DNA from 3 places in the Micromonospora sp. LOL_023 genome. Region 2 is predicted to be linked to each of the others. Evidence: predicted binding sites of a transcription regulator. Region 2 holds the regulator's gene; each other region holds the start of a gene.
The links. The regulator HrcA, encoded in region 2, represses chaperone genes, less so after heat shock. The targets are predictions, from matches to a motif close to GGTTNGCACNCTCNNNNNGAGNGTGCNAACC.

Region 1 (11,575 bases), on a different contig from region 2:
CCTTGGCCGAGCGCTTGCGGTAGCGCAGCAACTGGATCAGCGCGAAGCCGGCCACACCGACGCCGAAGATCGCCCAGCCGATCACCGGCGGCACGTTGCGGTTGACGATCGCGATCAGCACGCTGTCGCGGATCGACACGTTGCGGCCGCCCTCGATCAGCAGCAGCACCGTGCCCTGGAAGGCCAGGAACGCGGCCAGGGTGACCACGAACGACGGGATGCCGACCTTGGCGACCAGCAGGCCGAGCGTGGTGCCGATCACCGTGCCGGTGGCGATCGACGCCAGGATCGCCACGTACCAGGGCAGTCCCATGTTGGTGGAGACGACCGCCAGGATGGCGGCGCAGACGCCGCTGGCGAAGCCGGCGGACAGGTCGATCTCGCCGAGCAGCAGGACGAAGATCAGGCCCATCGCGATCAGGGTGACCGCCCCACCCTGGATGAACAGGTTGGCGAAGTTGCCGGCGGTGAAGAAGTTGGGCCGCACGACCGAGAAGACCGTGCAGAGTACGACGAGGCCGAGGATGGCCGGCAGCGCACCGAGGTCACCGCCGCGGAGCTTGGAGAAGTAGCCGCCGATGTGTTCGCCGAGGCTGGGCGAGGCGGCCGGGGCGGCGGGCCGCCGGACTGTCGGGGTGGCGGTGCTCATCGGTCGGCTCCCGGTCCGGTGGTGGTGTACTCGGTGCCGTTGTCGGCAGGCAGGCCCAGGTGGCCGCTGCGGCCGGCGGTGATCAGCTCCACGATCTGCGGGTGGGTGATCTCCGTGCTGCGCACCTGGGCGACCATCTGGCCGAGGTACAGCGCGGCGATCCGGTCGGAGACGGCGAAGACGTCGTTCATGTTGTGCGAGATCAGCACGACGGCGAGTCCGTTGTCGGCGAGCCGCCGGACGAGTTCGAGGACCTGGGCGGTCTGGGCGACGCCGAGCGCGGCGGTGGGCTCGTCGAGGATGACGACCTTGCTGTTCCAGAGCACCGCCTTGGCGATGGCGACGGTCTGGCGTTGGCCGCCGGAGAGGCTGGCGACGAGTTGGCGCAGCGATTTGACGGTCCGCACCGACAGTCCGGCGAGGGTGTCGGCGGCCATCTGTTCCATCGTGGTCTCGTTCAGCACGAGCCCGGAGCGCACCTCGCGGCCGAGGAACATGTTCTGCACGATGTCGAGGTTGTCGCAGAGCGCGAGGTCCTGGTAGACGACCTCGATGCCGTGCGCCGAGGCGTCGCGCGGGCTGTGGATGTGCACCCGCCGCCCATCGAAGACGACCTCGCCGCTGTCGATCGGGTGGATGCCGCTGATGCACTTGACCAGGGTGGACTTGCCGGCACCGTTGTCGCCGACGAGTGCGGTCACCTCACCGGGGTAGACGGCGAAGTCGACGTTGCGCAGCACCTGGACGGGACCGAAGTTCTTGTTGATCCCGCGCAGTTGCAACAGGGGGGTCGCGGACACGGTTTGGTCTCCTTCGTGAGGGTGTCCGTCCAACGGCGTGGTGCCGCCGCCGCGGGTGTCACCCGGCGATGGTGCTGCCGGGTGACACCCGCGGCTGCGCTACCGGCCGGGGCCGGGCCGCCGGGTCAGCTGATGCCGGCCTCGGCGCAGAGCGCGGCGAAGTCACCGGTGCAGAGTTCCTCGGCGGTGACGTAGCCGTCGTTCACCACGTCGGCGACGTTGTCCTTGTAGATGGCCTGCGGGGTGAGCAGCACCGACGGCACCTCCCGGTTGGTCTCCGGGTCGATGACGGTCTGCGCGACCTCCTTGCGCTCGCCGTTGGCCAGCCCGATCGCCAGCTCGGCGGCGGCCTCGGCCTCAGCCTTGATCGCCTTGTAGACGGTCATGCACTGGTCGCCGGCGAGGATGTTCTGCAGGCCCTGCGGGGTGGCGTCCTGGCCGGTGACCGGCACGGTGCCGTTGAGCTGGTTGCGCTTGAGGACGGAGATCGCCGCGTTGCCGAGGCCGTCGTTGGCGGCCAGCACGCCGTCGATCTTGCCGCCGGTCTCGGTCAGCATCTGCTCGAACAGCGTCGCGGCCTGGGTGTTGTCCCAGTCCGGCACCCACTGGTCCGGGCCCTTGGTGTACTCGCCGGCGCTGTACTTGGTCTCCAGCACGCCGTCGTAGCCGGCCTTGAACAGGGTGGCGTTGTTGTCGGTCTGCGAGCCGTTGAGGGTGGCGATCGTCGGCTTCTCCACGCCGGCGTCGGTGAGGCACTTGACCAGGCCCTCGCCCTGCAGGGTGCCGACGGCCTCGTTGTCGAAGCTGACGTAGTACTCGGCCGAGCCGCCCAGGGTGAGCCGGTCGTAGTCGATGGTGGCGACGCCCTGCTGCTTGGCCTTGTCGAGCACGGCCTTGCCGGTGCCGGAGTCCAGGTTGACGATCATGAGGACGGTGGCGCCGTCGGTGATCATCTGGTCGGCGAGGGTCTGGAACTGCGCCTTGTCGCCCTGCGCGTTCTGGATGCTGGCCTCGACGCCGGCGGCGTCGAACGCCTCCTGCAGGAAGCGCCGGTCGGCGGTCTCCCAGCGGTCCGAGGAGGCGCTGTCCGGCAGGATCACGCCGATCTTCGGGGTCGGGGTGTCGCCGCTGTCGGTGCCGGTGCCGGTGTCGCTGCCGCAGGCGGTCAGCCCGCCAGCGAGCAGTACGCCGACAGCTGCGGTGCTGAGGATCCCTTTGCGCATTGCTTGGGTCCTTTCAAGGGGTGATGTTCGCGTACAAGAAGGTCTTGGTGCTTTGGGGTGCTGTGCGGAGTCAGGTGCGGTTCGCGCGGCACTGCTGGGCTCCGGAGACCCGGTGTGCCGGCGACGGTGACAGCCGGGTTGGGCGACCAGCTGCCATAGTTTTGTTGTGTCCGGCAACGTATTCAGAGTGTGGCGTCCAGCACAAGACCACTGACGTCATGAGTTTTGTTGCTGGCGATAACAATTCAGCAACGCGCCGGACATCTAGCCGCCATCCACCGCTCTCTCCACGCTCCCGCCTGCGACGATCTTGCACTTATCGACGGTCATTTCGGACAAAAGCTCTCGATAACTGCAAGATCGCTGGGGAGGGCGGCGGGGGCGGGTGGGGCGGGGGTCAGGGGGTGGCGATCGGGGCGAGGTGGGCGGCGGCTGCGGCCAGTAGGTCGGCCGGGGCAAGGCTCAACTGCAGGCCACGACGACCGGCCGAGACGTAGACCTCGGCGAACCCCTGCGCCGAGGCGTCCAGCACCGTCGGCAACCGCTTGCGCTGCCCCAACGGGCTGATGCCACCCCGGACGTACCCGGTTGTCCGTTCGGCCAGCGCCCGCTCGGCCAGCACCGCCCGCTTGCCACCCAACGCGGCCGCGAACGCCTTCAGGTCCAACTCGCCGGTGACCGGCACGACGCCGACCGCGAGCGCGCCGTCGACCTGCGCCACCAGCGTCTTGAAGACCTGCTCGGCGGCGACACCCAGGGCGAGAGCCACCGCCGCGCCGTAGTCCGGGGTGTCCGGCGACACCTGGTACGGATGGACGCGGAAGGGGATCCGCTGCCTGGTCAGCAGCGCCGTCGCCGGGGTCGCCGTGCCTGCCATGCCGTGCGACGTTACCGGTGGATGGGCTGGACCGGATGGGCGAGCAGGACGGTCGGGGCGCCGGCCACCCGGGTCAGCACCAGGCTCGCCGGCTCGCCGGCCCCGGCGACGGTACGCAGCCGCAGGTCGCGGCGCAGTTGGGCGGGGTCGAGTGCGGAGCCGCGTTTGAGGATCTCCAGCCGCGTGACACCGCGCTCGCGCAGCAGGGTCCGTAGCCGCTTGAGGGAGAACGGCAGCACGTCGGTGATCTCCAGACACCTGCCGTACGGCGTGTCGACGTGGGTGTCGGCGTAGACGTAGGCGATCGACTCGTCGGCGAGGGTGCCGTCGACGGTGGCGGCGAACGCGGCGACCAGGTGCGATCGGACCACCGCACCGTCCGGGTCGTACAGGTAGCGCCGGACCGGCCCGACCGAGACCGGTTCGGCCCCGTCGCCGACCATTGCCGTCGCCGGCCGCCCGGTACGCAGCAGGGTGGCCCGGCGGGGTACGGCGGCCAGCGGGCCGCACCAGAACGCCGCCTCGACGACGTCGCGGTCGACGCTGACCCATTCGGCCTCCGCGCCGGGCGGGATCAGCGCGTGGTCGATGCCGGGGGCCGCCTTGACCACGGTCCGCGGCACCCGCTCGGTGAGGGCGCGGACGAAGTTCCACGACGGCGAGTAGCTGTCCGGGTCGAAGGTTCGTCGGCCGGTGCCGGAGCGTCGGGCCGGATCGCAGAAGACCGCGTCGTAGCCGGTGACCTCGACGGTGGTCGCGTCGGCGCAGGTCACGGACACGAGGTCGGCCAGCCCGGCGGCCTGGGCGTTGGCGGCGGCCAGCGCGGCGGTGCCCGGGTCGGCCTCCACCGCGTACACCCGGATGCCGGCGCGGGCGGCGGCCAGGGTGTCCGCGCCGAGGCCGCAACCGAGGTCGGCGAGGGTGTGCACCCCGGCGGCGCGCAACCGGGCGGCCCGGCGGTCCGCGACCACCGCGCGGGTGGCCTGCTCCAGGCCGGCGCGGGTGAAGAACATCCGGCCCGCGGCCGGGCCGAACTTGCCGGTCGCGCGGGCGCGCAGCGTGGCCTGGGTGAGGGCGGCGGCGGCCAGCGGCGCCGACACCCCGGCGGTCCGCAGTGCGCTGGCCGCCGCGAGCGGGTCGCCGCCGGTCGGCGCGGCCAGTGCCTGCGTCGCCGCGGTCAGGGCAGCCTCACCTTCCGGGGTACGCAGGGCGGCCAGCTCGTCCGGGTGCACCGCGACATTGTCCACGCTCGGCCATCGGGCTAGCACTCCGCACAGGCGACTGCTAATCTGCGATTAGCACTCTCAGGCTGAGGGTGCCAGCTCGCCGGCCCAGGCCGGGGGGCGAAACGCCAGGCGGACCGGCACCCGCGACGACGGATCCGCCCGGTGGACATGAGGCAGATTGTCGCCGGTCGCCCACGCGGCCGGCACCGAAACCTGATACCCCAGGAGGGTATGCCCGTGACTACCGCGACCAAGGTTGCGATCAAGCCGCTCGAGGACCGGATCCTGGTCCAGGCGAATGAGGCTGAGACCACCACGGCGTCGGGCATCGTGATCCCCGACACCGCCAAGGAGAAGCCGCAGGAGGGCACCGTCCTCGCTGTCGGCCCCGGACGCGTCGACGACAAGGGCAACCGGATTCCGGTTGACGTCAACGTCGGCGACACGGTCCTCTACTCGAAGTACGGCGGCACCGAGGTGAAGTACGCCGGCGAGGAGTACCTGGTGCTCTCCGCCCGCGACGTCCTCGCCGTCATCGAGAAGTGACCTACTGCCAGTGCTGAACGCCCCGGAGCCCCTGACGGGGCCCGGGGCGTCGCCCGTCGGGCCGGCCTTGGCAGCCGCCGGCCGGCCGACGGTTAGTGTGTGTTGAAGGGAATGTCATGGCGAAGATCCTGAGTTTCTCGGATGCCGCCCGACACCACTTGGAGCACGGCGTAAACACTCTCGCGGATACGGTCAAGGTCACCCTCGGCCCGCGCGGACGTAACGTCGTGCTGGACAAGAAGTTCGGCGCTCCGACGATCACCAACGATGGCGTGACCATCGCCAAGGAGATCGAGCTCACCAACCCGTACGAGAACCTTGGCGCGCAGCTGGTCAAGGAGGTGGCGACGAAGACCAACGACGTCGCCGGCGACGGGACCACCACCGCTACCGTGCTCGCCCAGGCGATGGTCCGCGAGGGCCTGCGCAACGTGACCGCCGGGGCCAACCCGGCCGGGCTCAAGCGCGGCATCGACGCGGCGGCGCAGAAGATCTCCGAGGCGCTGCTGGCCAGGGCCACCGAGGTCGCCAGCAAGGAGTCCATCGCCCAGGTCGCGACGATCTCGGCACAGGACGCCACCATCGGCGACCTGATCGCCGAGGCGATGGAGCGGGTCGGCCGCGACGGTGTGATCACCGTCGAGGAAGGCTCCACCCTCGCCACCGAGCTGGAGGTCACCGAGGGCCTGCAGTTCGACAAGGGCTTCATCTCCCCGCACTTCGTCACCGACGCCGAAGCGCAGGAAGTGGTCCTCGAGGACGCGTACATCCTCATCACCACCCAGAAGATCTCCTCGATCGAGGAGCTGCTGCCGCTGCTGGAGAAGGTCGTCCAGGCGAGCAAGCCGCTGCTGATCGTCGCCGAGGACGTCGAGGGCCAGGCGCTGTCCACCCTGGTGGTCAACGCCATCCGCAAGACCGTGAAGATCTGCGCGGTCAAGGCACCCGGCTTCGGCGACCGCCGCAAGGCGATGCTGCAGGACATGGCGGTCCTCACCGGCGCCGAACTGATCGCCCCGGAACTCGGCTACAAGCTCGACACGGTCGGGCTGGAGTCGCTGGGCAGCGCCCGCCGGATCGTCGTCGACAAGGACACCACCACCGTCGTCGAGGGTGGCGGACGCGACACCGAGGTCTCCGACCGGGTCATTCAGATCCGCAAGGAGATCGAGGCGTCCGACTCCGAGTGGGACCGGGAGAAGCTCGCCGAGCGGCTGGCCAAGCTCTCCGGTGGCATCGCGGTGATCAAGGCCGGGGCCGCCACCGAGGTCGAGATGAAGGAGCGCAAGCACCGCATCGAGGACGCGATCGCCGCGACCAAGGCCGCGGTCGAGGAAGGCATCGTCCCCGGTGGCGGCGCCGCGCTCAGCCAGATCGCCACCGTGCTCGACGACGACCTCGGCTTCACCGGCGAGGAGAAGATCGGCGTGGCGGTCGTGCGCAAGGCGTTGCACGAGCCGCTGCGGTGGATCGCCCAGAACGCCGGCGTCGACGGGTACGTCGTGGTCGGCAAGGTCCGTGAAGCCGACTGGGGTCACGGACTGAACGCCGCCACCGGCGAGTACGGCGACCTGGCCGCTGCCGGGATCGTCGACCCGGTGAAGGTGACCCGCAACGCGGTCACCAACGCCGCGTCGATCGCCGGCCTGCTGCTCACCACGGAGAGCCTCGTGGTGGAGAAGCCGGAGAAGGCGGAGGCCGCCGCTGGCGGTCACGGCCACGACCACGGTCACCAGCACGGTCCCGGGTTCTGACCCGAGTCACACCTGAATCCGCGTGATCAGGGCAGGGGCGGTCGACCGCCGCCGGGCCCCGATCACGCGGATTCTGCGTATCGTCGTGCCGCCCGGACCTGCGTATCCTTCGAACCGATGACGCGAGACGACGCAACGCGAGAAGACGCGACCCCGGCTGGCGCGGGGCCCGACGACACGGCGCGGACGGTGAGCCAGCTCCCGGGGTGGCTCGCCGCGCTCGCCGGGGTTGCCGCCGCCGCTGTCGCCCTCGGGCTCGCCGAGCTGGTCGCGGTCTTCACCGGCGCCCGTACGGCACCACTGGTCGCGGTCGGCGGGGTCGTGGTGGACACCGTGCCGGAACCGCTCAAACAGTTCGCCATCGACGTGTTCGGGGTGCACGACAAGACCGCGCTGCTGATCGGCACCGCCGTACTGCTGGCCGGCTTCGCGGCCGGCATCGGCGTGCTGGCCGTCCGCTGGCCGGCCGCCGGTGTCCTCGGCGTCGCCTGCTTCGGCCTGATCGGCGTCGCGGCCGCGATGACCAGGCCGGACGTGGGCCCGTTTGCCGCGTTGCCGGCGCTGATCGGCGCACTCGCCGCCGCGGTCGTGCTCTGGTCGTTGGTCACCGGCCCGCTGCGGCCTGCCCGATCCACCGCGTCGCCGGTCGTGCCCGGTGCCGGCGCGGCCGACCGCCGCCGGTTCCTGGCCACCGTCGGGGTCAGCGTCGGAGCCGCCGCGCTGGCCGGTGCCGGTGGCCGTTGGCTGGCCCAGCGCCGAGGCGTGGCCACCGCCCGGACCGCGGTGACGCTGCCCGCCCCGGTCGACACGGCGCCACCCGTACCGTCGGGTGTGGACCCACCGGCGACCGGGCTGAGTCGCTATGTCACCGCCAACCGGGACTTCTACCGGATCGACACCGCGCTGGTCGTGCCACAGGTCGACCCGGTCGACTGGCAGCTGCGGATCCACGGCAGGGTGACGAACGAGGTCACCATCAGCTACGCCGGCCTGCTCGGGATGGACCTGGTCGAGCGGTACGTCACGCTGTCCTGCGTTTCGAACGAGGTCGGCGGGGATTTGATCGGCAACGCCCGCTGGCTCGGCGTTCCGGTGCGGGACCTGTTGCTCGAAGCCGGCCCGCTGCCCGGTGCCGACCAGGTTGTCAGCCGGTCGGTCGACGGTTGGACCTGCGGTACGCCGACCGAGGCGCTGCTCGACGGGCGCGACGCGCTGCTCGCGATCGGCATGAACGGCGAGCCGCTGCCGGTGGAGCACGGCTTCCCGGTCCGGATGGTGGTGCCCGGCCTCTACGGCTACGTCTCCGCCTGCAAGTGGATCACCGAGCTGGAACTCACCAGCTTCGCCGACTTCGACGCTTACTGGGTGCCGCGTGGCTGGTCGGCGCAGGGGCCGATCAAGACCCAGTCGCGGATCGACACGCCCCGGCGCGGCGGCGAGTTGACCGCCGGCCAGGTGACGGTGGCCGGAGTGGCATGGGCCCCGCACCGGGGGATCAGCGCCGTCGAGGTACGGGTTGACGAGGGTCCGTGGCAGTCAGCGACCCTGGCCCCGGTCGTGTCGGTCGACACCTGGGTGCAGTGGGTCTGGCAGTGGCCGGCCACTGCCGGCGAGCACCTGCTGCAGGTACGGGCCACCGACGGCGACGGCGTGACCCAGCCGCAGGAGCGGCAGCCGGTCGCCCCGGACGGGGCGACCGGCTGGCATTCCGTCCAGGTGACCGTGGCGTAGGCCACGGGGTGGTCGATCGGCCTGCCGGGTCAGGCCGCGGCCTCGTCGTGGCGCTGGGCCGGGATGGTCGACTTGTGCGGCCGACCCAGGCGGGCCTCCAGCCGCTGCACGTCGACCCGGTGCCGGCGTCGGTCGGCGAGGTCCTCCCAGCCAACCGCGAGCAGCCGCAGCCGCTCCGATTCGCTGAACCCGCCCCACACTCCGTACGGCTCGCGTACCGCGAGGGCATGCGCCGCACACTCGGCGCGGACCGGACAGGTCCGGCAGACCGCCTTGGCACCGGACTCCCGGCGGGTGCGTGACGAGCCGCGTTCGCCGTCGGGGTGGAAGAACTGCGCGCTGTCGCGGCCCCGGCAGGCGCCGAGTATCTGCCACTCCCACAGGTCGACGATAGGTCCGGGCAGTCGGCGTACATCCGACATCGGCACCCCTCCTTCCACGCGGCAACCGTGGACAGCTCGTAGTCGGACCGCACGGCCGGCCGCGCAAGCGCATCGGTCCTTCGTGTCACTCGAGTACCCGCCAACCTCGCGGCTCAATCACCTCGTGGTGATGGCAGGTCGGCGAGCGGACAGCCGTACTGACTTTTCATCTTTTTTCGTGGCAAAGCGTGTGAGTGAGTGCGCCTCGCATGATCTCCTGCTGACGGGAGAGGGGAGACAGCGTGCGTAAGGTGCTCGTTTGTGTACGGACGGTTGCGGCAGCTCAGAACGTCACCGCTGCGGCGGCCCGGCTCGGTCTCTCCGGCGCCGTCCGAACCGCAGTCTCTGAACCTGAGGTGATGCTGCGGCTGTCCGAACGGTCGGCGGAGATCGTGCTCGCCGACACGGCGTTGGCGCGGCCGGACAGTGCCAGTTTCACCCGTCGGGTGTTGGCCCGCTCACCCGGCAGTGTGATCGTGCTGTTTGGCGGCGAGGACCCGCAGGTGGCGTCCGCCGCGATGGCCGCCGGTGCCCGTGGCCTGATCAGAAACGCCGACGATCTGGTGAGCGTGGTCGCCAAGACGTTGCTGCTGCTGGCCGCGCCCGGCCGGCACGTGCCAGCCCTGCTGACCGAACAGTCGACGACCGCACCGGTCGCGGCGGTCGCCGCGACGACCCTGTCGGAGGTCGCCACGGTCGGCGCGGCCAGCAAGCACCGTCCGGCGACCGCCGCCGGGGGAGCCGATCCCGCCGCCGATCCGACCACCGGGGCGGATTGCGCCAACGGCAGCGACCCGACCAACGGGTCGACGGTGGTGCCGAACCAGCGCGACGACGCCGCCGCACCGACGAACCCGGCCAGCGGTCCGGCCCAGCCGGCCACCACCGCGACGGTTCCGGTCCGACCGGCGGATCCGGCGCGGCTGGCGGACCCGACCAGAAAGACCGACCCGTCCGCCAACCCGGTCACCTCGCTGCGCCGCGTCGGCCTCACCGAGCGCGAGCTTCAGGTGCTGCGCGGCATGTCGGAAGGCAAGAGCAACGGCGAGATCGGCCGGGAACTGTTCGTCTCCGAGGACACCGTCAAGACGCACGCCCGCCGGCTGTTCCGCAAACTCGGTGCGCGTGACCGGGCGCACGCCGTTGCCACCGGCTTCCGCAGCGGACTGGTCGCCTGAGCGTGACCGGCCGCGCCGGCCGGCTCAGTGCTGCTGCTCCGGACCGTCGCCGTCGTTGTCGTCGTCGTCCGACTCGTCGTGCAGCGTGTCGTGCACGCCGTCGGCGTAGCCCCGGGCGTACTCCCAGGTGACGTAGTGATCCGGGTCGGGATTGAAGGCCGGCTCGTGCACCCGCGGCCGACCCGAGTTGAGCAGATGCCGCAGGTTGCCGCGCAGCAGATCCCAGTCGAAGTAGTGCGGCTCCCGACAGTCCTCGCACTCGATCACCAGACCCCGGATCCCGACTGCCCCCAGCAGCGTCTGGTAGACCTCCAGGTCGGCCAGGTCCTCCAACACGTCCTGCCGTTCGGCAGGGGTCAGCGAGTCCGGCTCTCCGTCGTCGGTGAGATCCTCCAGCCCGGCCGCCGGGTCGGCGGGATCGCCGCTGAACGGATCGATCGGCTCCTCGTGCACCCCTCCACCGTAGTCCCATCCGTACCAGCCGCGCCTGCCCCACCCGGTGCGTCAGCCTGCGCAGGTGGGCGCGGCGCGGTCAGCGGCTGGGCCGGTAGGTACGATGAACCATCGCACCCTACGACGGGGCGAGCCGGTCAACCGCCGTCAGCGCTGGGCCGCCACTGATCCGGCACGCGGACCCCAGCCACCATCTGTCACCCAGGCGCACCCGTCCGACCAGCTCAGGGGAACAATCCGTGGAGAAATCGCCAGCCGAGCAGACCGTCGTCGACAGCACCGCCAACGGCGGTGACGCGCCCGCCTCCGCCACGTTCGGCGGCCAGGTACCCGAGATGCCCACCGGCTCGGCCCGAGCCGTGCCGCTCGGACTCACCTTCGACGACGTGCTGTTGCAGCCCGCCGAGTCGGACGTCATCCCGAGCCGGGTCAACACCGTGACGTCGATGACCCGCAACGTGCGGCTGTCCGTGCCGCTGCTGTCCAGTGCGATGGACACGGTCACCGAGGCGCGGATGGCGATCGCGATGGCCCGCCAGGGTGGGATCGGCGTACTGCACCGCAACCTCTCCGCCGATGATCAGGCTCTGCAGGTCGACCTGGTGAAACGCTCCGAGGCCGGCATGATCACCAACCCGGTGACCTGCGGCCCGGACGACACGCTGCAGCACGTCGACGCGCTCTGCGGGCGGTTCCGGATCTCCGGCGTCCCGGTC
Region 2 (8,265 bases):
ATAGCCGAGCAGGTGCAGCACCCCGTGCACGGTGAGCAGATGCAACTCGTCGGCGGCCGCGTGCCCGGCGGTGGCGGCCTGCTTGGCGGCCACCTCCGGGCAGAGGACGATGTCGCCCAGCAGCCCCGGCTCCCCCGCGCTGGCCTCACCCGGGCCGTGATCGACGCTGCCTTCGTCCATCGGGAAGGCGAGCACGTCGGTCGGGCCGTCGCCACCCATCCACCGGTGGTTGAGCTCCGCCATGTAGTCCTGGTCGACGAGGAGCACCGACAGCTCAGCGAGCGGGTTGACGCCCATCTCGTCCAGCGCGTGACGGGCGACGGCGAGCACCGCGTCGGTGTCGACGTCGACTCCGGACTCGTTGGCGATCTCGATGGACACGTGTCTCTCCTGAGGCTCTATCGGCGCCGGTTGGCCCGGCCACCGCCGTGGGCGGTCCGGCCCTGGACCGCGTGGACGCCCTGATTCTGCTGTGCCTCACGGTCGGCGTCCCAGCGGGCGTACGCGTCGACGATGTCGCTGACCAGTCGGTGCCGCACCACGTCGGTGCTGGACAGTTGGGCGAAGTGCACGTCGTCCAGGCCGGTGAGGATGTCCCGCACCGTCCGCAGCCCACTGGTGGTGCCGCCGGGCAGGTCGACCTGGGTGATGTCACCGGTGACAACGATCCGGGAGTTGAAGCCGAGCCGGGTCAGGAACATCTTCATCTGCTCGGCGGTGGTGTTCTGCGCCTCGTCGAGAATGATGAAGGCGTCGTTGAGCGTGCGCCCACGCATGTACGCCAACGGCGCGACCTCGATGGTGCCGGCTGCCATCAGTTTCGGGATGGAGTCGGGGTCGAGCATGTCGTGCAGCGCGTCGTAGAGCGGTCGCAGGTACGGATCGATCTTCTCGAACAGCGTGCCGGGAAGGAAGCCGAGCCGCTCGCCGGCCTCGACCGCCGGCCTGGTCAGGATGATCCGGTTGACCTGCTTGGCCTGCAGCGCCTGCACCGCCTTGGCCATTGCGAGATAGGTCTTGCCGGTGCCGGCGGGACCGATACCGAAGACGATGGTGTGCGCGTCGATCGCGTCCACGTACCGCTTCTGGCCCAGGGTCTTGGGCCGGATCGTCCGGCCCCGACGGGAAAGGATGTTGAGGGTCAGCACGTCGGCTGGGCGTTCGGTGCCACCCTGTGCCAGCATGCCGACGGTACGGCGGACCGCGTCGGTCGTCAGGGTCTCGCCCTTGGCGATCAACTCGAGTAGCTCGCCGAAGAGGCGCTCGGCCACCGCGTTGTCCGAGGGGACGCCCGTGATGGTGATCTCGTTGCCGCGCACGTGCACGTCGCTGGTGACGGACTGCTCGACCAACCGCAGGATCTCGTCGCCTGCGCCAAGCAGGTTGACCATGATCTGCGGGTCCGGAACGGTGATCCTGGTCTGCACCCGGGCCTGCCCGGGCGGTGGAGTGCCGGTCATGGGTCGGCCTGACGGCCTTTCGCACCTGCTTCCATCTCAGCGCCACGACCGGGATGGCCGCGACGAGCGGATTGCACCCATCGTATCTGGTCAACGCTGGACGCACCGGCTCCATTTCCGCCGCCGGCGGGGAGCGTCAGTGGGACAGCATCGGACCGAGTGGCGCGCCGCCGAGCACGTGGGCGTGCACGTGGAAGACTTCCTGACCGGCGTACCGGCCGGTGTTGAAGATCAGTCGGAATCCGTCCGCCGCGAGCCCTTCGGCCCGCGCCACCGCAGCTGCGGTGACCAGCACCTCCCCGGCCGCCGCCGGGTCCGCCGCTGCCAGCGCCGCGACGTCGGTGTGGTGGGCTTTCGGGATGACCAGCACATGGGTCGGTGCCTGCGGGTGGAGATCCCGGAAGGCGACGGTGTGTCGGCTCTCGTGCACCAGGGTGGTCGGCAGTTCGCCGGCGGCGATCCGGCAGAAGACACAGTTGTCACTCACGTCATGGATGGTATCGGCCAGTCGGTGCGAGACGGCTACCAGCGGCCCAGACGTGCGCAGAGCACCGCGAGCGCGGCTACCCCCGCCGTGGAGGTCCGCAGCACCTGCTCGCCGAGTCGGACCACCCGGGCGCCGGCGGCGGTGAACGCGGCCAGCTCCGAGTCGTCGATGCCGCCTTCCGGGCCCACCACGAGCAGCACCGATCCGGTCTCCGGCAGTTCGGCCCCGGCCAGCCGCTGCTCCGCCGACTCGTGCAGTACGAAGGCCGCAGTCGCGGCGGACAGTCGGGCGGCCACCGCCGCGGTCGACTCGGCGGGTGTCTGGTCCGATCCGCCGATCGCCGGCAGCCACGCCCGGCGGGCCTGCTTGGCCGCCTCGCGGGCGGTGCTCACCCAACGCTGCCGCGACCGGACGCCACGGTCGTCGCGCCAACGGGTCACCGATCTGATCGCCGCCCACGGCACGATCTCGTCCACGCCGACCTCGGTCATCGCCTGCACCGCCAGCTCGCCCCGGTCGCCCTTGGCGACGCCCTGGACGACGACCAGCCGGGGGTCGGCGGCGGCCGTGAAGTCGATGTGGACGATCCGGAGATCGAGGCTGTGCCGGCCGGCCTGCGCCACGACGGCGTGTGCGATGCCGCCGCACCCGTCGGCGAGCAGCACCGACTCGCCCGCCCGCAGACGGGTGACGGTCGCGGCGTGCCGTCCCTCCGGCCCGTCGAGGGTGTAGGTCGGGCCGGCCGGCAACCGCTCGACGACGAACAACGGCGCGCTCACGTCTGGTCAGATCCCGCGTCGGTCGGCACTCGGCCGCCCTGGGTCAGCCGTGTCCGTTGAACGCGTCACGCATCCGGGAGAAGAAGCCGCCCTGCTTGGACAGCTCGGCGACCTCCTCCCCGCGCGCCTTGGCGAACTCGCGCAGGGTGCGCTCCTGCTCGTCGCTGAGCTTGGTCGGGGTACGCACGTCCAGGTGCACGTACAGGTCACCGCGGCCGGTGCCGCGCAGGTGCGGTACGCCACGGCCGCGCAGCCGCAGCGTGGCACCGGGCTGGGTGCCCGGCTTGACGTCGACCGGCTCGTCGCTGTCCAGCGTGCGGATGGTCAGCCGGGTGCCCAGGGCCGCCGCAGTCATCGGCACGGTGACCCGGCAGTGCAGGTCGTCGCCCTTGCGGGAGTAGACGTCGTGTGGCCGCTCGTGGATCTCGACGTACAGATCCCCGGCGGTGCCACCGCCCGGGCCGACCTCGCCCTGCTGGGCCAGCCGGATCCGCATGCCGTCCTCGACCCCGGCGGGGATCTTGACGGTCAGCGACCGGCGGGTACGGACCCGGCCGTCGCCAGCGCAGGTCGCACAGGGATGCGGGATGACCGTGCCGTAACCCTGGCACGCGACGCAGGGCCGGGACGAGACGACCTGGCCGAGGAAGGTCCGCTGGACCGACTGGACCTCGCCTCGGCCGCCACACGCCTCGCAGGTCGCCAAATGGGTTCCGGCGCTGGTGCCGGCGCCGGTGCAGGTGGTGCAGATGACCGCTGTGTCGACGGTGATCGGCGCCTCGACGCCGAACGCGGTCTCGGTCAGGTCGAGTTCGAGGCGCAGGATGGCGTCGGCGCCCGGCCGGGTACGCGAACGGGGCCCGCGCGATCCAGCGGCGGCCCCGAAGAAGGCGTCCATGATGTCCTGAAAGCCGACGAATGGTCCGGCTCCGCCGGGACCACCGCCCGGACCGCCGCCCGGCGCGAGCGGGTCGCCGCCGAGGTCGACGATCTGCCGCTTCTGGTCGTCGGAGAGCACCTCGTACGCGGCGTTGATGTCCTTGAACTTGTCGGCTGCCGCCGGGTCCGGATTGACGTCCGGGTGGTACTGCCGGGCCAGCTTGCGATAGGCCCGCTTGATGTCGTCAGCCGAGGCGTCCCGGCTCACGCCGAGAATCCCGTAATAGTCCTTGGCCACTGCGTCTGGTGTCCTCATGTGTCAGTCTCGCATGTGCAGTTCGCCGGGTCGTTTCCCTGATCGCCGGTCAGTTCTGCGCCAGCAGATCGCCGACGTAGCGTGCCACGGCGCGGACCGTGGCGATCGTGCCGGGGTAGTCCATCCGGGTCGGGCCGAGTACTCCAAGGCCCCCGACGATGGTCACCCCTGGTCCGTAACCGGTACTGACCACGGAGGCGGCCCGTAGGTTGTCAATCTCGTTTTCGTCACCGATGCGCACCCGAAGCGTGCTCGGCTCGACCTCACCGATCAGCTTGAGCAGGATGACCTCCTCCTCCAGTGCCTCCAGTATCGGACGCAGGGAGCCCTGGAAGTCGAGCAGTCCCCCTCTGGTCAGGTTAGCCGTCCCCGCCAGCGCGATGCGCTCCTCATGTCGCTCGACCAGCGTCTCCAACAGCACCGTCGACAGCGTGGTCATCGCCGGTCGCAGGGCCGGCGGCGCCTCCTCGACCAGTGCCTGGACCAGCGGCGGGGTGTCGGACAACCGACACCCGTCGAGCTTCTCGTTCGCCAGCCGGCGCAGGTCCGTCACGTCCTCCGGGCTGATCGGCCCCGGCAACTCGACGAGCCGCTGCTCCACCCGGCCGGTGTCGACGATCAGGACCAGCATCAGCCGGGTCGTCGAGATGGGCACCAGCTCCAGATGACGTACGGACGACCGGGACAGGCTCGGATACTGCACGACGGCCACCTGCCGGGTCAGTTGGGCCAGCAGCCGCACCGTGCGGTGTACCACGTCGTCCAGGTCGACCGCCCCGGCCAGAAACCGCTCGATCGCCCGGCGCTCGGCGGGGCTCAGCGCCTTGACCCGGGAGAGCCGGTCGACGAACAGTCGGTACCCACGGTCGGTCGGCACCCGACCCGCACTGGTGTGCGGCTGGCGGATGTAGCCCTCGTCCTCCAGCACAGCCATATCATTACGGACGGTAGCCGACGAGACGCCGAGTTGGTGCCGCTCGACGAGGGCTTTGCTGCCCACCGGCTCCTGGGTCGCGACGTAGTCCTCGACAATTGCCCGGAGTACGTCGAGCTTGCGGTCGTCGAGACCCATCTCACCCCCTCCGATGTCGGCAGCCAGCTGACCGATGTCGGTCGACCGCCGTGGTCGACCGCTCGGGTCGAGGTCGACGACGGGCCGACCCGGGTGCTGGCACTCGTCGATTGTGAGTGCCAGCATACGTCCCCGACGGCGAGGTTGCGACGATCGGTTCCGCCCATGGAGGCCGCGAATGCCACTATTGCTCGCAAACCAGTGGCGCGGAATCCAGCCGGCTGGCGTTGACCCCAGCCCGGCTGGGCAGCGAAGATCAGCTACCCGGCCGGTAAAATCGTCGGCGGGGCTAGCTGGCACGGGTTGATCCGTCCCCCTACCGTGACGGGCATGACTGAACCACCTCGCCCACCAGGAGACAGCGGCTTCGGCGGCACACCGTCGGACCCCACCTCTCCGCCCCCACCTCCAGCGTCCTACTCGATGCCGGGCGAGGCCTCCTCTCCCGGATACAACCCGCCGCCCGGTGGCGGGAGTTACCCACCGCCCGGCGGCTATCCACCGCCCGGGGGTTACCCCCCAGGCGGTCCGGCGTACGGAGGTCCACCCGCACCCGGCTACGCCAACAACGACGAGAAGACCTGGTCGCTGCTCGCCCACTTCGGTGGCGCGGTCGGCGCGTTCATCAGCTTCGGGCCACTCGGCTTCGTCGGCCCGCTGATCGCCTACCTGGCCAAGGGCCAGCAGTCGCCGGCGGTTCGGGCGCACGCGCTGGCCGCGCTGAACTTCCAGATCCTCTGGTCGGGCATCGCCTTCGTGATGCTGTTCGTCAGCTGGTGCCTGCTCTTCATCCCCAGCCTCGTCGTCTTCGCGATCCAGATCATCTTCGGCGTCATCGCAGGTGTGAAGGCCAACGAGGGCCAGCTGTACAAGTACCCGATGTCGGCGAACTTCATCAAGTGACACTGATGCCCCGGGTCCCGTCGGGACCCGGGGCATCCCGGCCGAACGGCAGATCAGGCCCCGGCAGCAGGTCAGGCAAGCAGATCCCGCACGACCGCGTCGGCCAGCAGCCGGCCGCGCAACGTCAGCACCGCACGCCCGGCGTCGAGCGCCGCGGCATCGAGCAGCCCGTCGAGGCCCGCCCGCCCGGCGGCGGCCCGACCTCCGGCGGCCAGCCGGGTCAGCGGCAGCCCGCTGGACAGCCGCAGCCGCAGCATCACGTCCTCGACCAACTGTTCGGCGTCGGTGAGCAACTCCCTGCCATGGCCCGGCGACCGCCCGGCCGCCAGCCGCCGCGCGTACTCCGTCGGGTGCTTCACGTTCCACCAGCGGACCCCGCCGACGTGGCTGTGCGCACCGGGCCCGAGCCCCCACCAGTCGCCGCCGGTCCAGTAGAGCAGGTTGTGCCGGCATCGGGCGGCCTCCGACGCCGCCCAGTTGGAGACCTCGTACCAGCCGAATCCGCCAGCGGTGAGGACCGCCTCGGCGGCAAGGTAACGGTCGGCCGCCTCGTCGTCGTCCGGGTAGGGCAGCTCACCCCGGCGCATCCGCGCCGCCAGGCGGGTGCTGTCCTCCACGATCAGCGAGTACGCGCTGACGTGATCCGCCCCGGCTGCCAGTACCGCGTCCAGCGAGGCGGCGAAGTCGTCGGCGGACTCCCCCGGCGTACCGTAGATCAGGTCGAGGTTGACGTGCGCGAAGCCGGCGTCGCGCGCCTCCCACGCGGCCGCGACGGCCCGGCCCGGTGCGTGCCGGCGGTCCAACACCGCGAGTACGCCCGAAGCCGTCGACTGCATCCCGAGCGAGATCCTGGTGTAACCGGCCCGCCGCAGGGCCTGCAGCGACGTCGGGTCGACCGACTCCGGATTCGCCTCGGTGGTGACCTCGGCGTCCGGGGCCAGTCCCCAGGTCGCGTCGATCGCGGCGAGGAGTCGGGCCAGGTCGTCGGCGGGCAGCAGGCTCGGTGTCCCGCCGCCGACGAAGACGGTGTCCACCCGCCGTGGCGGCCGGTCGGTCAGGACCTTGGCGGCGAGGTCGAGCTCGGCCAACACCGCTTCCACGTACTGCCCGGTCGGCGCGCTGCCCCCGAGTTCCGCTGGCGTGTAGGTGTTGAAATCGCAGTATCCGCAGCGTGCCGCGCAGAACGGCACGTGCAGGTACACCCCGAAGCCGTGCCGACCGACGGCGGCGAGGGCGGACGGCGGCAACGCTCCGTCCACAGGTACCGGCGCACCGGCGGGTAGTGCTCCAGGCATGCGGCTAGTGTGCCCGCATGGATGAGCCACAAGCCACCAGGTCCACACCCGCCGACGATCATCTCCTCGGTGCCGCGCCGCTGATTCACACCGCCACCGCCGGCGGGATCGCCACCTTGACCCTGGACAGCCCGGGCAACCGCAACGCGCTGTCCACCCCGTTGATGACGCAGCTGCTCGACGGACTGGCCGCCGCGGTGGCGGATCCAGCTGTACGGGTGGTGGTGCTGACCCACACCGGGCCGGTCTTCTGCTCCGGCGCCGACCTCGCGGAGACCGCCGCGGCGTACGCGTCACGACAGGTGCCGGTCCGCCTGCTCGGTGACGTGCTGGCGGCGGTCTGGGACTGCCCGAAGCCGGTCGTCGCCCGGGTCGGCGGCCCGGCCCGGGCAGGCGGCCTGGGTCTGATCGCCGCCGCCGACATCGCGATCTGCGACGCGGCGGCGACATTCGCGTTCACCGAGGTCCGCCTAGGTGTGGTGCCCGCGGTGATCTCCGCCACCGTGCTCCGCAGACTGCAGCCCCGGGCCGCCGCCCGGCTGTACCTCACCGGGGAGTTGTTCGACGGGGCGCTGGCGGAGCGGTTCGGGCTGGTCACCGCGGCGGTCGCCGCCGACAAGTTGGATCCGACCGTGGCCGAGATGTGCGCGGCGCTGGTGCGGGGCGCACCGGGCGCTCTCGCCGGCGCCAAGCAGCTGATTCGCCGGGTGCCGGCCGATGACCTCCGGACCGAGGTCGGGGAACTCCGTGAGCTCTCGACCGGCTACTTCCTGTCGGCGGAGGGCCGGGAAGGTGTTCTGGCCTTCCGGGAGAAGCGCGATCCAGCGTGGGTACCCGTGCCCTGAGTGGGGGTGTCCGGACTGGCCGGGGCAACGGGACGGCCGTGGCTGGACGGCACATCTGTCTCTGGTGTACCAAAGGTCCCAGTAGCTTGGCGGGGAGGGTGATGGTGCGGGCTCGGACGTTGCTGGGGTTGGTCGCCGTGCTGGCGGCGCTCGCCCTACTCGGTGGGGTTGGCCTCGGGCGGTGGATCGGCGACTTCTCGCTGCCAGGGGCATCGCGGGGGTGCACGGT
Region 3 (11,575 bases), on a different contig from region 2:
ACTACGCCTGGCCGGGAGTCGACGTGCGCTACACCCCGGCGGTGTGCCTGGCGATGGCGCTCGGCTACCGGCAGGACCGTACCGCCTGGAACATGACGGCTGACCTGGCCTCGGCGGAGTCTCCGGCGTTGCGGGACACCGACGCGGCCGAGCACCGGTTGTCGGCGGCCGGCATCACGGTACGTCGGGCGACGCCCCGGGACGTGCCGGCGCTGGTGGAGTTCGCCCAGTCCACGTTCGGTGACGCGTGGGCCGCCGAGGTGGCCCAGTCGGTCGGCCCGGCGGGGGCCGGCTGTCACCTGGCGGTACGCGAGCCGGCCGACGCGGCGGACGGGAGAGCCGCCACCTCATCGGTGGCAGCGGCGGTCGAGGTGCTCGGGTTCGCCGCGTACGGCTCGTCGCGGCCCAGTTGGTTCGGCCCGATGGGCACCGCGCCGACCGCCGAAGGGCTCGGTATCGGGGCGACGCTGCTGCGCCGGTGTCTGCGTGACCAGCGGGCGGCCGGGCACGACCGCGTGGAGATCGGCTGGGTGGGTCCGGTGCCGTTCTACGCCTCGGCGGCCGCAGCCCGCATCGAACGAGTCTTCTTCCTGTACCACAAACAGCTCTGACCCACCAAGATCCCGACGATCTTGCACTTATCGACGGACAAACCGGGCAAAAGCTCTCGATAACTGCAAGATCGTCGCGGGAGGGCGTCGCGGGAGAGGGTCGCGGGAGGTGGGAAAAGGCCCGCGGGGCGGTCACCGGCGAAGTGTGCTGCCGGTGACCGCCCCGCGGTCTTTGTAACGTGGACTCAGAAGTCCATCTCTCCGCCGCCCGGCGCGCCTGCCGGGGCCGGGTTCTTCTCCGGCTTGTCCGCCACCACGGCCTCGGTGGTCAGGAACAGCGCCGCGATCGACGCGGCGTTCTGCAGCGCCGACCGGGTCACCTTGGCCGGGTCGATGATGCCGGCCTTGAGCAGGTCCACGTAGTCGCCGTTGGCGGCGTTCAGGCCGTGGCCCGGCTCCAGGTTGCGGACCTTCTCCACCACGACGCCGCCCTCAAGGCCGGCGTTCACGGCGATCTGCCGCAGCGGGGCGTCCAGCGCGATCTTGACGATCTGCGCGCCGGTCGCCTCGTCGCCGACGAGGTCGAGCTTGTCGAAGGCGGTCTTGCCGGCCTGCACCAGGGCGACACCACCACCGGGGACGATGCCCTCTTCGACGGCGGCCTTGGCGTTGCGCACCGCGTCCTCGATGCGGTGCTTGCGCTCCTTGAGCTCCACCTCGGTGGCCGCGCCGACCTTGATCACCGCAACGCCACCGGCCAGCTTGGCCAGCCGCTCCTGCAGCTTCTCGCGGTCGTAGTCGGAGTCGCTCTTCTCGATCTCGGCCCGGATCTGGTTGACCCGGCCCTGGATCTGCTCGGCGTCACCGGCACCGTCGACGACCGTGGTCTCGTCCTTGGTGACCTGGACCTTGCGGGCCCGGCCCAGCATGTCGATGGTCACCGCGTCGAGCTTCAGGCCGAGCTCCTCGCTGACGACCTGGCCGCCGGTGAGGATCGAGATGTCGGTCAGCATCGCCTTGCGGCGGTCGCCGAAGCCGGGCGCCTTGACGGCAACCGACTTGAAGGTGCCCCGGACCTTGTTGACGATCAGGGTGGCCAGCGCCTCGCCCTCGACGTCCTCGGCGATGATCAGCAGCGGCTTGCCCGACTGCATGATCTTCTCGAGGATCGGGAGCAGGTCCTTCACCGAGGAGATCTTGCTGTTGACGATCAGGAGGTAGGGGTCGTCGAGGACGGCCTCCATACGCTCCGGGTCGGTCCAGAAGTAGGGCGAGATGTAGCCCTTGTCGAAGCGCATACCCTCGGTGAGCTCCAGCTCCAGCCCGAAGGTGTTGCTCTCCTCGACGGTGATGACGCCTTCCTTGCCGACCTTGTCCATCGCCTCGGCGATGATCTCGCCGACGCTGGAGTCACCGGCGGAGATCGACGCGGTGGACGCGATCTGCTCCTTGGTCTCCACGTCCTTGGCGAGCTTGCTCAGCTCCTCCGCGACGCTCGTCACGGCAGACTCGATGCCCCGCTTGAGGGCCATCGGGTTCGCACCGGCCGCGACGTTGCGCAGCCCTTCGCGAACCAGCGCCTGGGCCAGGACGGTCGCCGTCGTCGTGCCGTCACCGGCTACGTCGTCGGTCTTCTTGGCGACCTCCTTGACCAGCTCAGCGCCGATCTTCTCGTACGGGTCCTCGAGCTCGATCTCCTTGGCGATGCTCACACCATCGTTGGTGATGGTGGGCGCACCCCACTTCTTTTCGAGCACGACGTTGCGGCCCTTCGGGCCGAGCGTCACCTTGACGGCGTCGGCGAGGGTGTTCATGCCCCGCTCGAGGCCGCGGCGCGCCTCTTCGTCGAACGCGATCATCTTGGCCATACGGCGTTGTCCTCCTGGACGCTCGCGGCACCGGGGCCGGTCGACCCCGCCATGCCGCCTGCTTTACGCACCTTCGGACGTCACTACCTGGCGACAGTGACGTCCGCCGGCCGGGCCGGATAGCCCGCGACGACCGGCCATCTCCGTGGCTCCCGGGAGGGAACCACGGCGGTGACCCCACCGCCCCGACCATTGGCACTCCCGGTTGGCGAGTGCCAATCCTTGTTTAGCACTCTCCCCTGTCGAGTGCAAGCGAATGGCGCCTTGCCGCCGGGTTGATCCGGGGCTGGACGGCGGGCGGGAGGACCGGGCGACCGCGTCGACGGAGCACGAAACGAGGGCCAGCCGAGCACGGGACGACGACCGGAGCCGAGCACCGGACGACGACCGGAGACGATGGAAGGCACCGGGCTCCGTACGGAGAACCGACGCCTTGAGGCTTGCTACGGCCGACCTGAGGGGTGCGGGGGTCGGCTTGCCGACCGACCAGCCCGTACCGGCGGGGTCAGCCGACGACCCGGACCCGCTCCGCCTGCGGACCCTTCTGCCCCTGACCGATCTCGAACTCGACGCGCTGCCCGTCGTCGAGCGCCTTGTAGCCGTCCATCTCGATGGCGGAGAAGTGGACGAAGACGTCCTCACCCCCGTCGACCGCGATGAAACCGTAGCCCTTCTCGCTGTTGAACCACTTCACGGTGCCCTGTGCCACGGTGCACTTCCTCACATCTGTCGTGCCGGGCCTCTGCCGGCCCCCAGGCAAGGCGTGTTCGCCTGGCCGGAGCCACCGATCGGACCATCCGTGCGGGCGCCCGAGTACAGCAGCCAGATTCGCACGCTACACGAGGCCGCACCCCGCCGCACTACCCCAAATAGGGACATTAGGCCACGGTCAAGTCTCCCGGGCATCACGTTTCGTTGACCACGTGTGTCCCGTACACCGCAGAACGTGAAATCCGGACGCCACCGCGCGGCCGGCGGCCGGGCCACCCGCCGGCCGGACCGCTCCGCGCCCCGGCGCCAGCACCGCCGGGCCGGGCAACGCCACCCACCGATCGCCGCCCTGGGGTTGCTCATCGTGCTGTTGGCGTTCGTCAGCTGGCTGCCCGGCGACGTCGGCCTGCCACCACCACGGCAACCTGGCTGGACGATCTCCGACGGCGACCAGCGCATTGTTCTGCTGCGCGACGCCGTGGTCCCGGTGCCCACCGACGGATTCTTCTCCTGGGCGGCGATGAACCGCCGGACCGGGCTGCTGACCGGATCGGCGAACCTCAACGCACAGAGCGACACCATGTCGCTGGTGAAGGCCTGGCTGGCCGCCGACGACCTGCGCCGCGCCGACGAGCGCGGCCAACTCCCCCGCCCCCCGCAGCTCGCCGAACTGTCCGCCATCATCCGCGACAGCGACAACCCCGGTGCCGACGCGACCTACGAACGGGTCGGCGGACGGGAGTCCCTGGAGCGGATGGTGCGGGTCTGCGGACTGACCGACACCGCCCCGGTCGACCACCGCTGGAGCAACACCCTCACCTCGGCCCGGGACCTTACCCGGCTCGGCCGATGCCTCGCCGACGGTCGGGCCGCCGGCGAGCAGTGGACTCCCTGGCTGCTCGCCGAGATGCGCGCCGTCCGCGGCGAAGGCGACTTCGGCCCACGGGACACCCTGACCCCCGAGTACGCCGCCACCATCGCCATCAAGAACGGCTGGCTGCTGCGCGACGAGGACCAGCAGTGGCACGTCAGCTGCCTGGCGATCGGCGAGCACTGGGTGATCGGAGCGCTCGCCCGCTACCCCGGCGAACACGGGCTCGACCACGGCGTCGAATTTTGCCGGCAGGTGGGCGCGGCCCTGCTGCTGGTCGCCTGAGTCGGTACGGATCTCGGGATCGCGGTTGTCGACCGCACCAGACAACGGTAGGCATACCGGGATGGAGACCCCCACCCCGACGGTACGGCGCGTGCAGCCGGCGGACGCGGCCCGGATGCGGGCGCTGCGGCTGGAGATGCTGGCCGACTCGCCGCTGGCGTTCCTGGAGCGGCTCGCCGACGCGGCGGCCCGACCCCATCACGAGTACGCCGAGCGGATCGCCCGGGCTTCGACCGGGAGTCTGCTGGCCCAGTTCGTCGCCGAGCCGGCTGCCGAGCCGGCTGCGGACCGCCCGGGACGGTCCGAACGGCGTGCGGGCGGGCAATTCGTGGCGCACGCCGGTGCCCACGTCGCCGCCGACGACCCGGCGACGACCGTACTGTTCGCCATCTATGTCAGTCCGGCCTGGCGCGGCCAGAAACTGCTCGCCGGACTGATCGACGCGGTGGCCGACTGGTCGCGGGCGGCCGGCCGCCCGGAGCTGCTGCTCGAGGTGGTGGTCGGCAACGACCGGGCGGTACGCGCGTACCAGCGGCTCGGTTTCGTCGACACCGGCGTACGCCTGCCACATCCCACGCTGCCGACCCTCACCGAGCTGCAGATGCGCCGGCGAGCCTGACCGAAAGGCGCCTGTCTACTGTGAGCGCGACCCACCCCGCCGAAGCGCACACCTACCGCAACCCGGTCGTCGCCGGCTTCCACCCCGACCCCAGCGTCTGCCGGGTCGGCGAGGACTACTACCTGGTCTGTTCGAGCTTCGAGTACTTCCCCGGCGTACCGATCTTCCACAGCCGGGACCTGGTCGACTGGCGGCAGATCGGCAACGTACTCGACCGCCCCGGGCAGCTGGAGCTGCCGGCCGACACGCCCGCCTCACATGGCGTCTTCGCGCCGACCATCCGCCACCACGACGGCCGGTTCTGGGTCGTCACCACCAACGTCTCGATCGGCCGGCACCTGATCGTCACCGCGACCGACCCGGCCGGGCCGTGGTCGGACCCGGTCCACATCGACCTGCCACACGTCGATCCGTCGCTGACCTGGGACGACAACGGCGACTGCTGGCTGACCGTCTCCGGCGTCGAGTCGTACCGCATCGATCCGACGAGCGGCGCGGTCCACGAAGGTCCGCTGCCGATGTGGTCGGGCACCGGCGGGCAGTACCCCGAGGCACCGCACCTGTACCGGATCGACGGCTGGTGGTACCTGCTGGTCTCCGAGGGCGGCACGCACACCGGGCACGCCGTCTCGATCGCCCGGTCCCGCAGCATCCGGGGCCCGTTCGAGCCCGGCCCGGACAACCCGTTCCTCACCCACCGGAGCACCAACCGGCCGGTGCAGGCAACCGGCCACGCCGATCTGGTCCAGGCCGCCGACGGCAGCTGGTGGATGATCCTGCTCGGCATCCGCGCCAAGGGCCAGTGGCCGCCGTACCACGTGCTCGGCCGGGAGACCTTCCTGCTGCCGGTGCGGTGGGTGGACGGCTGGCCGGTCGTCGACCCGGTCGAACAGACCATGGTCGCCCCCACCGGCACCCCACCGGCCCTGGCCGCCCAGCCAGCCCCGACCGGCGGCGCCGACCCGGGCGGCTTCGGCGACGACTTCGACGACACCCGGCTGGCGCACTGCTGGCTGTCGATCCGCGAGCGCCCGCCAGCGAGCTGGTCGCTGACCGACCGGCCCGGCTGGCTCACCCTGCACGCCACCGGCACGACCCTGGACCGCAGCGGTGCCACCGTCGTGGCGTACCGCCAGCAGCACCACGACTGCCGGGCGAGTGTCCGCCTCGACCCCGGTACCGGACGGGCCGGGTTGACCCTGCGCATCGACGAGGCCCACCACTACGATTTCGAGGTCCACGGCGGCGTGGCCCGGGTCCTGGGCCGGGTGGGGCCGTTCCGTCAGGTCTTCGGCGAGCAGCCGGTGCCGGCCGGCGGCGTCACCCTGACGATCGCCACCCGTACCCATGATTTGCTGCCACCGACGGTGACCTCCGCCGCCGAGGCCGCCGCGCCTGGGGCGCCGTTCGGGGTACGGCCGGCCGGCAGCGACACCGTCAGCTTCGAGCTGGCCACCGACGCGGGCCCGGTGGTCCTCGCCGAACTCGACGGGCGTTACCTGTCCACGGAGATCGCGGCGGGTTTCACCGGGCGGGTGATCGGCATGTACGTCATCGCCGGCAGCGCCGACTTCGACTGGTTCCACTACCGGCCGACGGACGCCGACTGACCGGTCGAGGTGGCCCGGAGGTGGCCACGGGTTGCTACACAGGATCGGGTGACGAAAATCGATCCTGCGGCGCTGCGTGACCATGTGGTCGAGCTGACCAGGCACGGGCCCCGGCACCGCGACAACCCCACGGCGATCGGGCCGGTGCTCGACCACCTCATCGGCCACCTGACGGATTCCGGCTACCGGGTGGCCGTCGAGCGGTACGGCAACGCGGCGCACGAGGTGAACCTGATCGCCGACCTCGGCCGGCCGGTCGACGCGCCGATCGTGGAGGTCGGCGCACACTGGGACACGGTCGCCGGGACGCCCGGCGCCGACGACAACGCCAGCGGCGTGGCCGGCCTATTGGAGATCGCCCGGCTGCTGGCCGTCGATGCGCCGGCCCGCTCGCCCCGCTTCTGCGTCTTCGGCGGCGAGGAGGACGACGAGCCGTTCACCGGCAGCCGGGCGCACGTCGCGCGGCTGGGTGCCGACGGCGTACGGGTCGCCGGGGCAATCGTGCTGGAAATGATCGCCTACCGGGATTCCCGCCCCGGCACCCAACGGATCCCGGCCGAGATGGGCGATGCTCTCGGCGGCGTGGCCGGCCTGGACCGTGGTGACTTCGTCTGCGCCATCGGCAGCATCGAGTCGACCCACTGGTTGGCAGCGTTGCAGGCGGCCGGCTGGATCCAGGAGCCCGCCCTGCCGGTGGTGCCGCTGCCGGTCCCCCGCCAGCACTCCGGTGACGGCGCCCGCAGCGATCACGTCCCGTACTGGGCGGCCGGCTGGCCGGCGGTCATGGTCAGCGACACCGCGAACTTCCGCAATCCGCACTACCACCGGCCGAGCGACACCATCGACACGCTCGACTTCGACTTCGCGGCGGCGGCGGCCGCCACCGTCGCCGAGGCGGTCCGCACGCTGTCCCGGTGACCGGTCACCGGTGACCGGTCACCGGTCACCGGGCCGGACCGGACCGGGCCGGACCGGGCCGGACCGGACCGGACCGGTCACCAGGACACGCGGTGGTGTCAGACGTGTCGGCGGGACTGGACGATCCGGAACCGGTTGGCGACGTACGCACTGTCGGTAAGCGCCGAATTGGCCGCCGCGTTGGCGCCGCTGGCATGAAAGTCGGAGAACGCCGCCGACTGGTTGACGAAAACCCCGCCGGTGAGGTTCGCCGACAGGTGCACGCCGACGTCCAGGGCTGCCGCTTCGACGGCGGCCAGCACCTGCTCGTCGGTGGCGTACACGCCGGCGGTCAACGCACCGCAGGCACCGACCGTACGCCGGAACAGTTCGATGCTCTGCGCGGTCGACTCGGTGGCCACGACGAAGGAGATCGGCCCGAACCACTCCCGGCCGTAGACGTCGTCGGCCGCCGCGTCCAGCTTGGCCAGCAGCGGGGTACGCACCACCGCGTCCGGGTAGGCCGGGTGGGCGACCTCGTGGGACTCCAGCACCGGCTCGCCCAGCTTGGCGGCCTCGGCGAGCCTGGCCAGCACCCGGTCGTCGACGATGGCGCCGATGACCTCGACCGCCCGGGCCGGGTCGCCGGTCAGCTTGCCGATCGCGGCGGCGATGCCGGCGGCCACCTCGTCGACGCTGCGGTGCCCCTGGTCGGTGTCGATGCCGGTGGCCGGCACCAGGATGTTCTGCGGAGTGGTGCACATCTGTCCGCTGTAGAGCGACAGGGAGAAGGCGATGTTGCGGCACATCCCCGCGAAGTCCGCCGTGGAGTCGACGATGATCGTGTTGACGCCGGCCTTCTCGGTGTAGACGTTGGCGTGGCGGGCGTTGGCCTCCAACCAGTCGCCGTACTCGGTGGAGCCGGTGAAGTCGATGATCCGTACCTCGGGACGGCCGGCGAGGACGGTGGCCAACCGGTCGTCCGGTGCCTCTGCGGCGAGCTGCACCAGGTTCGGGTCGAAGCCGGCCTCGGCGAGCACCTGCCGGGCGTAGCGGACGGTGATCGCCAGCGGCAGCACCGCGCCCGGGTGCGGTTTGATCAGCACCGGGTTGCCGGTGACCAGGGAGGCGAACAGCCCCGGGTAGGAGTTCCAGGTCGGGAAGGTGCGGCAGCCGATCACCAGCGCGACACCGCGCGGCACCACATGGAACGTCTTGGTCATCCGCAGCGGTTCGCCCCGACCGGCCGGCTTCTCCCAGCCAGCGGTCCCGGGGTGGCGGGTCATCTCCGCGTACGCGTAGGCGACGGCTTCCAGCGCGCGGTCGAAGGCGTGCGCGGTGCCGGCCTGGAACGCCATCACGAACGCCTGACCGGTGGTGAACTGCACCGCGTTGGCCAGCTCGAAGGCGTTGGCGTGCAGCCGGGCGAGGATCTCCAGGCAGACTCCGGCGCGGGTGCGCGGGCCGGCGTCACGCCAGTCGGGCAGTGCCGCCCGGGCGGCGTCGATCAGCTGGTCGGGGTCGGCGCGCGGGTACCGTACGCCGAGTTCGAGGCCGAACGGGCTGCGCTCGGTCACCACCGGGCCACCGGTGGCGGTGGCGGTGGCCTGGTCGAGGGGGAAGTCCTTTCCGAGGTACGCGCGAAACGCTGCCTCGCCCTGCGCGGCGGCGTGTTCGCCGTAGATCCGTGGGCTCGGCGACTCGGGGTACGCCGACCAGTAGGCACGTTCGGTGATCGCGGTCAGCGCACGGGCCAGGGTGTCGGCGTGCCTGACGTACAGGGGGTGCGGGGTCTCCGTCATGCCAGCCATCATGCCCGACCGACCGGGGCCGTCGGCTAGACCCGAGCCCCGATCGAGGTGTCCGGTCCGGCTGCCGTGGCGGTGACTCAGATCGTCTGCTGCCAGTTCTGCCAGATGTCGACGGCGCGGTAGCCCACCGCCTCGTTGATGGCGATCATGTGACGGTTGCTGTCGGCGTTCCACGTGTCGATTACCCGCAGCGTCGGTTCGTGCCGCAGGATCAGCCGCAGGTTCTCGATCTTGACGATCAGCCCGAGCCGGTGGCCGCGATGATCCGGATCGACGATGGTGATCTGCTGAATGGCGTGCCAGTCGGGCTCGACCGGACAGGTGATGTGGGTCCAGGCGGCGATCCGCCCGCTGTCGACGTGCCGGGCGACGACGTGGTAGCCCCGGACGCCTTGAGCGCGACGGAACGCCTCGGACTCGCGGATCCGGGCGGCGTCGACCTGCTCGGCCTCCCATTCCAGGTCACCCATTGGCGCGTCGGTGATCAGCCGGCCGTCGAGGTAGGCGATGTCGTCGATGTGCTCGTCGGGCACGCTGCCGGTCCAGTAGAGCAGTTCGTAGCCGGCGGCCCGTTGCCAGCTCTCGGCCAGCAGCGCGTCGAGGGCGGCGTCGTCGACCGTGCCGATGTCGAGCCGGCGCCGGACGTCGACCAGCGCGGACTTGGCGCCCAGCGACTGCGCGAAGGCGGTCGGCGCCGGATCCCGGGTCACCCCGCCCGGCATGGTGTCCGCCGAGTGCCCCATGATCCGGGTCCGGCCGGCGTCGCGTACCCGCGCCACCGCGTACGCGTACAGTGCCCGCCCCACGCCACGCCGCCGGTACTCCGGCAGCACCTGGATGTCCAGGCCGGCGTTGTCCAGGTTGTCCAGCAGCGGGTACTCGATCTTTACCAGGCCGACCGGAGTGCCGTCGAGGTACGCGAGGGCGAACTCGGTCCGCACGTTCCGTCGCGTGGACCCGATCGTGGCGTCGAACCACTGGCGGCGGGAGGGCATGTCCGGCACGTGAACCGAGGCAGCTTTGATCCCGTATGCCTGATCGACGGTGGTCGGATCGGCGGGGTCGAGCGGGGCGATGGTGATGTCCATGCTGTCGAGAGTGCCGGTGCGGGATGAGCCGCGCGACCGATTTACCGACAGCCGACCGTGGCCGGCGGCCACTGACGGCGACCTGGTTTCGCGTCGACCGCCACTGCGGACATTTGGTCGGGAGGACGCTCGCACGGCGCCTCCGGCGTCGTCGGTCGTTGGGACCCGGGGTGAGATTGTTGCCAAGCTCTGTCGGGGCCCTTACGGCGAGTCGTCCTCCCGCACGGAGCATCCTGCGCGGTGCAAGTGCAGTCGTCAAGACCCCACCGGCGTGTTTTCTCAACCTATGGCAAAACTCCGACTACAGACCGCACACAGCACATCGGCCGCTCGGCTACGCCGACCGGCCGAAACAGAGGACAGTGTGCTGGTAGAAGGTCAGCCGAGCAGGCCGGCTTCACGAACCGAACGCAACGACGGCTTTACCCGGTGCGTCGGGCCGACCAGGCCGGCAACGGCGTCGATCGTCTTCAGCCCTTCGCCGGTGTTGTAGACGACCGTCTCCGCGGTCGGGTCGAGCCGACCCGCGGCGACCAACTTCTTCAGCACAGCGGCGGTCACCCCGCCGGCGGTCTCGGCGAAGACCCCGGTGGTCCGGGCCAGCAGCCGGATCCCGTCGCGGATCTCGGCGTCGTCGGCGTAGTCCATCCACCCGCCGGTACGGCGGACCGCCTCCAGGGCGTACAGGCCGGCCGCCGGGTCACCGATGTTGAGCGACTTGGCGATCCCGGTCGGCTTCACCGGCACGATCGTGTCGGTGTCGCGGTGCAGGGCGGTGGCGATCGGGTTGCAGCCGGCCGACTGCGCGCCGAACACCCGCCAGCCGTTCGCCGGTGCCTCCACCAGGCCGATCTCGACCAGCTCGCTGAACGCCTTGTCGACCTTGGTAAGCAGCTCACCGCTGGCCATCGGGATCACCACCTGCTCGGGGATCCGCCAGCCGAGCTGCTCGGCCACCTCGTAGCCGAGGGTCTTGGACCCCTCCGCGTAGTACGGCCGCACGTTGACGTTGACGAAAGCGGTGTCCTCGAACTCGTCGGTCTCCACCAGCTCGCTGCAGAGCCGGTTCACGTCGTCGTAGGAGCCGTCGATCGCGACGAGTTCCCCGCCGTACACCGCGGTAGTAATGATCTTGCCAGGCTCCAGGTCACCGGGAATGAAGACGATCGACGGCACACCGGCCCGAGCGGCGTGCGCGGCCACCGAGTTGGCCAGGTTGCCGGTGGAGGCGCAGGCGAAGCGGGTGAAGCCGAGCGTACGGGCG

Region 1: groES (co-chaperone GroES) is a predicted target of HrcA. The motif match lies at 4,843-4,873, and genes of this name have one in related genera.
Region 3: groL (chaperonin GroEL) is a predicted target of HrcA. The motif match lies at 2,610-2,640, and genes of this name have one in related genera.

What each region holds. Positions count from the first base shown of each region.
Region 1 is NZ_JBHMIM010000013.1:13,772-25,346, reverse strand. It holds gene ACFHVL_RS09330 (sugar ABC transporter permease) at 1-649, opposite strand, end outside; gene ACFHVL_RS09325 (ATP-binding cassette domain-containing protein) at 646-1,449, opposite strand; gene ACFHVL_RS09320 (sugar ABC transporter substrate-binding protein) at 1,575-2,672, opposite strand; gene ybaK (Cys-tRNA(Pro) deacylase) at 3,070-3,549, opposite strand; gene ACFHVL_RS09310 (THUMP-like domain-containing protein) at 3,561-4,781, opposite strand; gene groES (co-chaperone GroES) at 5,007-5,321, shown strand; gene groL (chaperonin GroEL) at 5,438-7,075, shown strand; gene ACFHVL_RS09295 (molybdopterin-dependent oxidoreductase) at 7,193-8,806, shown strand; gene ACFHVL_RS09290 (WhiB family transcriptional regulator) at 8,836-9,228, opposite strand; gene ACFHVL_RS09285 (response regulator transcription factor) at 9,471-10,406, shown strand; gene ACFHVL_RS09280 (DUF5319 domain-containing protein) at 10,431-10,859, opposite strand; gene guaB (IMP dehydrogenase) at 11,099-11,575, shown strand, end outside.
Region 2 is NZ_JBHMIM010000016.1:102,789-111,053, forward strand. It holds gene ybeY (rRNA maturation RNase YbeY) at 1-381, opposite strand, end outside; gene ACFHVL_RS11490 (PhoH family protein) at 399-1,460, opposite strand; gene ACFHVL_RS11495 (histidine triad nucleotide-binding protein) at 1,597-1,947, opposite strand; gene ACFHVL_RS11500 (16S rRNA (uracil(1498)-N(3))-methyltransferase) at 1,983-2,726, opposite strand; gene dnaJ (molecular chaperone DnaJ) at 2,770-3,903, opposite strand; gene hrcA (heat-inducible transcriptional repressor HrcA) at 3,971-4,993, opposite strand; gene ACFHVL_RS11515 (DUF4870 domain-containing protein) at 5,324-5,896, shown strand; gene hemW (radical SAM family heme chaperone HemW) at 5,968-7,191, opposite strand; gene ACFHVL_RS11525 (enoyl-CoA hydratase-related protein) at 7,209-8,036, shown strand; gene ACFHVL_RS11530 (hypothetical protein) at 8,135-8,265, shown strand, end outside.
Region 3 is NZ_JBHMIM010000021.1:78,604-90,178, reverse strand. It holds gene ACFHVL_RS13980 (GNAT family N-acetyltransferase) at 1-611, shown strand, start outside; gene groL (chaperonin GroEL) at 797-2,419, opposite strand; gene ACFHVL_RS13970 (cold-shock protein) at 2,925-3,128, opposite strand; gene ACFHVL_RS13965 (serine hydrolase) at 3,366-4,286, shown strand; gene ACFHVL_RS13960 (GNAT family N-acetyltransferase) at 4,348-4,905, shown strand; gene ACFHVL_RS13955 (glycoside hydrolase family 43 protein) at 4,926-6,515, shown strand; gene ACFHVL_RS13950 (M28 family peptidase) at 6,564-7,433, shown strand; gene paaN (phenylacetic acid degradation protein PaaN) at 7,532-9,214, opposite strand; gene ACFHVL_RS13940 (GNAT family N-acetyltransferase) at 9,301-10,311, opposite strand; gene thrC (threonine synthase) at 10,690-11,575, opposite strand, start outside.